DNA from 2 places in the Solidesulfovibrio carbinolicus genome. Region 1 is predicted to be linked to the other one. Evidence: riboswitches for the same ligand, from Rfam matches in the RefSeq annotation. Region 1 holds a riboswitch; the other holds the start of a gene.
The links. A riboswitch is a leader RNA that binds a small molecule or an ion and turns the genes downstream of it on or off. The one in region 1 is predicted to bind cobalamin.
Positions count from the first base shown of each region.

Region 2: another riboswitch for cobalamin. It lies ahead of C3Y92_RS14035 (sirohydrochlorin cobaltochelatase); the one in region 1 lies ahead of C3Y92_RS01005 (ribonucleoside triphosphate reductase).

Region 1 covers NZ_CP026538.1:230,899-235,135, forward strand. The annotation lists gene C3Y92_RS01005 (ribonucleoside triphosphate reductase) at 1-1,586, opposite strand, end outside; cobalamin riboswitch at 1,712-1,933, opposite strand; gene C3Y92_RS01010 (NifB/NifX family molybdenum-iron cluster-binding protein) at 2,209-2,571, opposite strand; gene C3Y92_RS01015 (HAD family hydrolase) at 2,804-3,448, opposite strand; gene C3Y92_RS01020 (trimeric intracellular cation channel family protein) at 3,521-4,183, opposite strand.
Region 2 covers NZ_CP026538.1:3,140,557-3,144,793, forward strand. The annotation lists gene C3Y92_RS14020 (DJ-1/PfpI family protein) at 1-331, shown strand, start outside; gene C3Y92_RS14025 (hypothetical protein) at 686-1,105, shown strand; gene C3Y92_RS14030 (hypothetical protein) at 1,375-1,695, shown strand; cobalamin riboswitch at 1,719-1,903, shown strand; gene C3Y92_RS14035 (sirohydrochlorin cobaltochelatase) at 2,009-2,911, shown strand; gene C3Y92_RS14040 (FecCD family ABC transporter permease) at 2,911-3,957, shown strand; partial or broken gene C3Y92_RS14045 (ABC transporter ATP-binding protein) at 4,014-4,237, shown strand, end outside.

The DNA of each region.
Region 1 (4,237 bases):
GCGATATTCTCGGCATCGTTCGTGAAATTGCGGATCATTTCATTGATGCCGTTGACGCCAATGGTGGAGAAGTGGTTGCGCAGCGAGCCCAGGTAACGCTTGGTGTAGGGGAACAGCCCGGCGTCCATGCGGCGGGTGATCTCCTTGCGCTTGATCTCAAGGGTGGTGCGGGCAATTTCCAGCAGCGCGTCGAGGCGGGCGAGAAGGCCGGCTTCGTCGCCGCGATGGGTGTGGCCCAGGCGGGCGCAGTTGATGGTGACCACGCCGACGGACCCGGTCTGCTCGGCGCTGCCGAAAAGGCCGTTGCCGCGCTTGAGCAGCTCGCGCAGGTCGAGCTGGAGCCGGCAGCACATGGAGCGCACCATGCCCGGGGTGAGGTCGGAATTGAGGAAGTTTTGGAAGTAGGGCAGCCCGTACTTGGCCGTCATCTCGAACAGGATGTCCACATTGGGCGATTCCCAGGGGAAATCCTTGGTGATGTTGTAGGTCGGGATGGGGAAGGTGAACACGCGGCCCTTGGCGTCGCCGGCGGTCATGACCTCGATGTAGGCCCGGTTGATCATGTCCATTTCGGTTTGGAGCTCGCCGTAGGTAAAGGCCATCTCCTCGCCGCCGATGACCGGATGGTCGCCGGCCAGATCCTCGGGGCAGGTCCAGTCGAAGGTGAGGTTGGTAAACGGCGTCTGGGTGCCCCAGCGCGACGGGACATTGAGGTTATAGATCAACTCCTGGATGCACTGGCGCACTTCTTCGTAGCCCAGGTTGTCCTTGCGGATAAACGGGGCCATGTAGGTGTCGAACGAGGAAAAGGCCTGGGCGCCGGCCCATTCGTTTTGCAGCGTGCCGAGGAAATTGACGATCTGGCCCACGGCGCTGGAGAGGTGCTTGGGCGGCTTGGCTTCCACCTTGCCGGGCACGCCGTTAAGGCCTTCGCTTAAAAGCATCCGCAGGGACCAGCCGGCGCAGTAGCCGGACAGCATGTCGAGATCGTGGATATGGAGATCGCCGTCGCGGTGGGCCGCTCCGGCTTCGGGCGGGTAGACGTGGGAGAGCCAGTAGTTGGCCACGACCTTGCCCGAGACGTTCAGGATAAGCCCGCCCAGGGAATAGCCCTGGTTGGCGTTGGCGGCCACGCGCCAGTCCTGGCGGTCGAGATATTCGTTGATGGAAGCGGCCACGTCCACCACGGTCTTCTTGTCTTCGCGAAGGCGGGCGCGCTGTTCGCGGTAGACGGAGTAGGCGCGAAGGGTGCGGAAATGGTTGGCCGAGACGAAAGCCTGCTCGACGATGTCCTGGATGCGTTCGATGTCCGGGATCTGGCCGATGAAGCGGTGGGAGAGGACCTTGACCACCTGGGCGGTCAGCAGCCAGGCCTCGTCCTCGCCGAATTCGCCGGTGGCGGCGCCGGCGCGACGGATGGCGGACAGGATCTTGTCGGCGTCAAAGGTGACGATCTGGCCGTCGCGCTTGCGGATGCGCGAGGGGATGGCGGCCACCACGGGCTGGTCGACGGCGGCGTCGACGGCGTCGTGGCGGTCGGAGGTGGGGGTAAGGGCCAAATTGCCGTGTTCCATCGGCTCGGACATGCGTTTCTCCCTGGGCGGACTGTCGTCGGGCAGGGGAGGGGCGACGGCGGCCGAAAAACGCATGGCGCGAAACGGCAGGCCGGGCAGCCCTCCCGCGAGGCTCCCTGGTTCATGCGCCGGACGGATGCGTCCGGCGGGCGTCGGCAGGTGTTCGGACTTGCGAACGCGTCGGCCCGGTGTGGGCCGGTTTCCTAGTTCCCGCGGCTTCCCGGGCTCTTGCCCAGTGCTTGGTTGCGGGGTTCGTTTTCGCTTACCGCTGCGGGGCAGTTCCGGACTTGCACCGGATTCCCTCTTACGGCTGCCCGCCGCCGCCTGGGGCGGGGCGGACCAACGCCAACGTCGCAGCATATATGCGAGGATGCGGCCAAAGAGTCAATCGAGGCAAAAAACGGCGCGATGTTGGCGGGTTGGGGTGATTATGCACCGGATGCGGCGGTTTGGGCGGGCGGCGCGAGGTCGCTATGGCGTTTATTTTATTGTCTTTTATGAATGGGCGGGCGGACGTGGGGAGGCGGAAAAAATTACAGCCGCAGTTGTTCCGCCTCGGGACAACGGCAAAGCCCGGGACCATGCCGTGGTCCCGGGCTTTGTCGCGTGTCAGCCTAGCCTCTCGGCCAGCCGCCTAATGCAAACAGGTATGCCCGTGGGCCGTGCACAGTTCGTCGCGGTCCTTGAGCATGCCGGCGAGAAACGCCGCCGCCGCTTCGTGGACCGGGCCGGACGCGCCGCGCACCACGGTCATGCCGGACTGGCGCAGCTTGTTGACCGCGCCCTGGCCCATGTTGCCGGCAATGAGCACCGTGACGCCCATGGCGAGCAGGTCGTTGACCAGATTGGACTTGCAGCCGCACTCGGCCGGCGGGGAAAAGGTCTCCTCGGCGACGACGCTCTTGTCCGGGCCGATGGTCAGCACCGTGAAATAGCCGCAGTGGCCGAAATGCTCGTCCACCTGCCCGTCGCGGGAGGGAATGGCGATCTTGGTCATGTTCGTGACTCCTTGAGACTGCCGGCGCGTGGCCGGACAATTTACCCCCGCCTCGTACCGGAATTGGGACGGCCTGGGAAGCCCCGGCCGGGCCGGGCGATGAGCCGGCCTGGACCGGCATGGGCTTGATGGACCGTCTTCGGGTCAGGCCGGGGCGATAACGCGTGACCTCGCGCCGAGGGCGTCAGCGACCAAACGGCCGGCGGCCATGCCGAAAAATAGCCGCCGCGCCTCAGCCATCGCTGCCGAGGCATACGGCGGCGAAACCGCCCAGAGCCTCCAGCTCTCGGGCCGTGGACGCGGCGTCGCGGTGGACCACGCCGCGAACCCCCAGGGTCGCGGCCACTTCCACGAAAAGCGCCCGGTCGTCGATGTAGACCGCGTCAGCCGGGTCGCATTGGGCCACGTCCAGGGCCAGGCGGAAAATGCCGGCGTCGGGCTTGCGCATGCCCACGAAGCACGAGGACACGAAGGCGTCGACAAAACAGCCCAGGCCGAAGGCCCGGATGCGGTACTCGTTGAGTTCGCGGCCCTCGTTGTTGACGACCACGATGCGGATGCCGTGCCGGGCCTTGAGTCCGCGCACATAGGCCAGCATGTCGGACAGGGGCGCGCTGCGCGACAGCATGAAATCCCGGAAGGTCGCCTTGTCAAAGGAACGCGGCGCGTAAAACACCGTGCGGTCGAGATACTCGTCCAGGGAGAGCTTGCCCTCTTCGTAGGCGTCGAAGGTGAGATGGTGGCGTTCGTCGGTTTCGGCGGCGTCCAGGCCGAAGCGCTTGGCTGCCTCGGCCCGGGCCTGCCGGTCCCAGCCGTTGGTGAGCATGACGCCGCCGACGTCGCACAAAAGCGTGGTGATGGGTCGCTTCACGGACATTCCCCCTGGCTTGCGGATGGGGCCGCCGGTTGCGGACCCTCATCCTTTATAGACGCGGCCGGGGAGGCGGCGTCAAGCCACAGGCGGATTGCGGCGGCGAAACAGGCCATGGTCGCGCACGGGGACGGTGCGCCAGTTGCGGGTGATGGCCAGCACACGAAGAAGAAAGGTAAAGGCGATGGTGACAAAGGCCGAGGTCAGCGGCGGCAGGCCGAAGGTCTGGCGCAGGAAGGGGTAGGTCAGACAGCCCAGCAGGGCGGCCAGGCCGTAGAACTGGCCCGGGCGAAACACCATGGGCTCCTCGCGCATGAGCACGTCGCGCAGGATGCCGCCGCCGCAGGCGTTGACCGTGCCGACCAGCACGGCCGGGGCGAAATCCAGGCCAAAGGCCAGGGATTTCTCCATGCCGACCACGGCGTAGGCTCCCAGGGCGGCGGCATCCACCAGGGCCACGAAACGCTCGGACAACACGGCCCGGCGGCCGAAGATGAGGCAGGCCAGGGCAGCGCCGGCCACGGCGTAGAGATAGTCCTGGTTGCGCACCACGGCCGGCACGCCGGCCTGGAGGAAGATGCCGTCGCGTATAAGCGCCCCGCCCACGCCTGTGGCAAAGGACAGGCCGAGCAGGCCGACGAGGTCGAACTCGCGGCGGATGGCCTCGATGGCCCCGGTGGCGGCCATGAGGAACACGGCGAACAGGTCGAGGTAGATGGGCAGGGCAAACGTCTGGTCCATGGCGGCGGACCTCCTGGCGGCGGTTCCCGCCCCGGAGGGCTGCTCCGGGGCGGG
Region 2 (4,237 bases), 1.6 Mb from region 1:
GCCCGGCGGCCGCGCCCCGGAATACATCCGGTTAAATCCCCGGGTCATCGAGATCGTCAAACATTTCGGGGCGACCAAAAAGCCCATCGCCGCCGTGTGCCACGGCCAGCAGGTGCTGGTCACGGCCGACGTCATCGCCGGCTGCCAGTGCATGGCCTACCCGGCGGTGCAGCCCGACATCGAACGGGCCGGGGCCACCTACGTTGGCCCCAACGAAACCTTCACCAACGCCGTGACCAGCGGCAACATCGTCACCGGCCCGGCCTGGCCGGCCCATCCCCAGTGGATGCGCCAGTTCCTGGACCTGCTCGGCACGAAAATCGAAGCCTAGGCTCCAGTCTGAAGACCAACCGGCGGCAGCTTTGCGTCCATCCTGATCCGCGAGGCTGCCGCCGCGTCGTGGCGTCGGGCGGCGCGTCCCTTGAAAAACATGCTGAAACTTTCGAAAAATGATTCTTTTTCGTGAGGTTGTTCCCCAAACACCGCTGACGCTTTTTTGAGGATGCAACGTAGGCCATCCGTGGCCAACGCCCGGCCTGCCGGCTCGAACTCACGGGAGAGCGCGCCGGTCCGGCCGGCGCGCCCCCAAATCCCCCCCTTTTTTCCACGGCGCAACGATGGTATAGCCCTGGGCGACCACCCGCCCGGCGGCGGCCCACCCGGCCCGCCGGCGCAACGAGGCGCTATGATCGACAAGACAAAACTGGATCGCCTGCGGCAACTCATCGGCGACTTTGCCGTCAACAAAGGAAAAGTGCTCCTGCTCGTTTCCTTTCTGCTCTTTATCGTCGCCGCCTACTACGTCATGGACTTCATCACCGAGGACAGCCTGGCGGTGAAGTACAAGAAGACCACGGCCCTGGTCGAGGAAGTGCAGGAAACGAAAAACGTCCTGACCATCGTCACCAGCCAGGGGTTCTTTGTCGTCGATCCCGGGCTGCGCTCGGACAAATTCAAAAACATCGCCGACTTCTTCCGCAAGGTCAAAGAAGACGGCTCGCCCGTGCGCATCGACTATAAGGACGTCGGCAACGACAAGGTCATCGAAAACGTCTTTTACCGGGCGGAATCCAACAAATTCGGCAAGATAGGTTCGCTTAAATAGACCCGGCCGGCCGGCAAATACAAAGCGGCGGTCGGCCAACGCCGCCCGCCGCTTCAAAAAAGCCCGGCCAATGGCCGCTCTACCAGTCCTGATCCTTGGGCTTGTTGGCCTGCTGGGACTTGATCAGCAGCAGGGAAATAAAGATGGTCGCAAACCCGAACAGCACGATAAGCCCGGCGAAATCAAATTTCACGGCGAACCCCCAGAAATGTTTTTGTGAAAAAAATCCTTACTCCCAAATGACCAGCCTGTCCAGACATGCCCGCCTTTTGGGCGGTAGCCTCGCCCTGGCGCTTACCTGCCTGGCCTGCTCGCCCGGGCCAGCCCAGGCCGCCGTCATCGAGGTCGGCGTGGATGCCTACAAGGTCAACGGCGGCCCGGCCGAAACCGCCGCCTGGGACGTGGCCGAACGGCTGGCCATGGCCAAGGACGTGGCCATCGTGGTCATGAACCCCAAGGCCAACAAGGGGACCGTCCAGATCCTCATGCAAAACCTCGAAACCCTCAAGATTCCCACGCTTTTCACCAAAAAAGCCGATTACGACGTTTTGCTTAAGCGCGGTTTCATCAAGCCCCATCCCGCGCCTTGACAGGCGGCCGCCCCCCGGCTACCTCCCCGGAAATCGACCTGGGTGCCCTCACGGGCTTAATAGGGAATCCCGTTCAAATCGGGAGCGGTCCCGCCGCCGTCAGTTCCACGCAAAGGTCGGCCTCCACGCGCGCCACTGGGAAGCACTTCCCGGGAAGGCCGGGGCCGATGGAACAAGCCGGAAGACCTGCCCGGGTTCTGGCACATCCCGCCGGCAACGAGGGCTTTTGCCGGCCGGGACGCGGCTTCGGGCGCTTTTTCGTCTCCCGTCCGCTTTCCTCAAGAGCCCTCCATTTCCGTGGAGGTTACCTGGCATGATTCGTCTGACCCGTCTTACGCATCTGGCGCGCTTGGTCCTGTCCCTGTCCCTGGTCCTGGCCCTGGCCGCCCCGGCCGCCGCCGGCCACGACGCCAAGAAGGAACCGAAAAAAGCCATTGTCGTGGCCGCCTTTGGCACCACCGTGCCCGAGGCCGCCCCGGCCATCGAAAAGATGGTGGCCCGGGTCAAGGCCGCCTATCCCGGCGTGCCCGTGACCCTGTGCTACACCGCCGCCATGATCCGGGCCAAACTGGCCAAGGAAGGCAAACGCGTGCCCTCCCCGGCCGAGGCCCTGGCCGCCCTGCCCGATCAGGGCGTCACCGACGTGGCCCTTTTTTCCCTGCAAACCGTCCCCGGGCACGAATACCACGACCTCGTGCGCACGGCCGCCGCGTTCTCGCGCATGCCCAAGGGTCTGTCCCGGGTCGAGGTGACCGCGCCGCTGTTGTTTGAGGCCGAGGATTTCGCCAAGGCCGCCGCCGCGCTGCTTGAAGCCGCGCCCAAGGACCGCAAGCCCGGAGAAGCCGTCATCTTCGTCGGCCACGGCACCGAGCATCCCGCCAACATGGCCTATCCGGCCCTGCAGTACAGCCTGTGGCGGCTGGATAAAAACGCCTTTGTCGCCACCGTGGAAGGCACGCCCTCCTTTGACGACGCCGTGGCCGAACTCCAGGCCAAGGGCGTCAAGAAAGCCTGGCTCATTCCGCTTTTTGCCGTGGCCGGCGACCATGCCCGCAACGACATGGCCGGCAAGGAAAAGGACTCCCTGGCCTCGATGCTCACCGCCGCCGGCGTGGAGACCAAGGCCGTGCTGGCCGGCGCGGCCGAGCATAGCGGCGTGGCCGACATCTGGATCGAACACCTCAAGACAACCTTCGACGCCCTGCCCGGGAAATAATGCCGCCACACGCCTTCCCCCGGGGCGGGGTCCTGAAGCGGACCCTGCCCCTTGTCCTGGCCGGGCTGGCTGCGCTCAGCGCCGCCTGTCTGGCCGGGGCCTATCCGGCTGCCCCGGGGGACGTGCTGGCCGTGCTGGCCCGGGCGGCCGGCCTGGCCGTCCCGGCTCCGGCCGATCCGGCCCTGCCCACGGTGGTCATGGAACTGCGCCTGACCCGGGCGCTTTTGGCCTATGGCGTGGGCGCGGCCCTGGCCGTGGCCGGCGCGGCCTTCCAGGGCGTGCTGCGAAATCCCCTGGCCGATCCCTTTACCCTGGGCGTCTCGGGCGGCGCGGCTTTTGGCGCGGCCTTGTCCCTGACGCTGGGCCTGGGCGCGGCCCTGGGCTCAACGCTCGTCACCCCGGCCTGCGCCCTGGCCGGCGGCGGCGCGACCCTGGTCGCGGTCCTGGCCCTGTCCCGGCTGGCCGGGGGGCTGCGACGCGAGACGGTGGTTTTGTCCGGCATCGTGGCGGCCACCTTCCTGTCCGCCCTGCTCTCCCTGGTCAAGGCGCTTAACGAAGAATCCGTGGCCGGCATCGTGTTCTGGATCATGGGCGGCTTTCAGGGCAAGGGCCGGGCCGAACTGGCCCTGTTCCTCCCCTGCCTGCTGCTTGGCCTGGCCGGCGTGGCGCTGTTCCTTCGCGAGCTGGACATTTTGCTCTTGGGCGAACGCCAGGCCCGGCAGCTCGGCGTGGCCGCCGGCCGGTCGCGGCTGGCCCTTCTTGGCGCGGCGAGCTTACTCACCGCCGGCGCCGTGGCCGTTTCCGGGGTCATCGGCTTTGTGGGGCTTATCGCCCCCCATGCCTGCCGGCGGCTCTACGGCGGCGAACACGGGGCGCTGGTGCCCCAGGCCGCCCTGGCCGGCGGGGCGCTGTTGTGCGGGGCCGACGTCCTGGCCCGGGTGATCCTGCCCGGCGGCGCGGAGTTGCCCGTGGGCGTGGTCACGGCCCTGCTCGGCGGGCCGTTTTTTTGCTTCCTGCTCCTGACCGGGCGCGGGGGGCGGGCGTGATCCGCTGCCGCGACCTGACCAGCGGCTACCGGGGCCGGGCTGTCCTTGGCGGGCTGAGCCTTACCGTGGCCGCCGGGGAAATGGTCGCCGTCCTTGGCCCCAACGGTGCGGGCAAGACCACGCTGCTGTTGGCGCTTTCGGGTGTGCTGTCGCCGGGCGCGGGCACGGTGGTCCTGGCCGGGCGCGATCTGGCCGAACTCACCGACCGGCAGCGGGCCAGGCTCGTGGCCTCCGTGCCCCAGCGCGGCGAAAACACCGGGGAACTGGCCGTGCGCTCGGT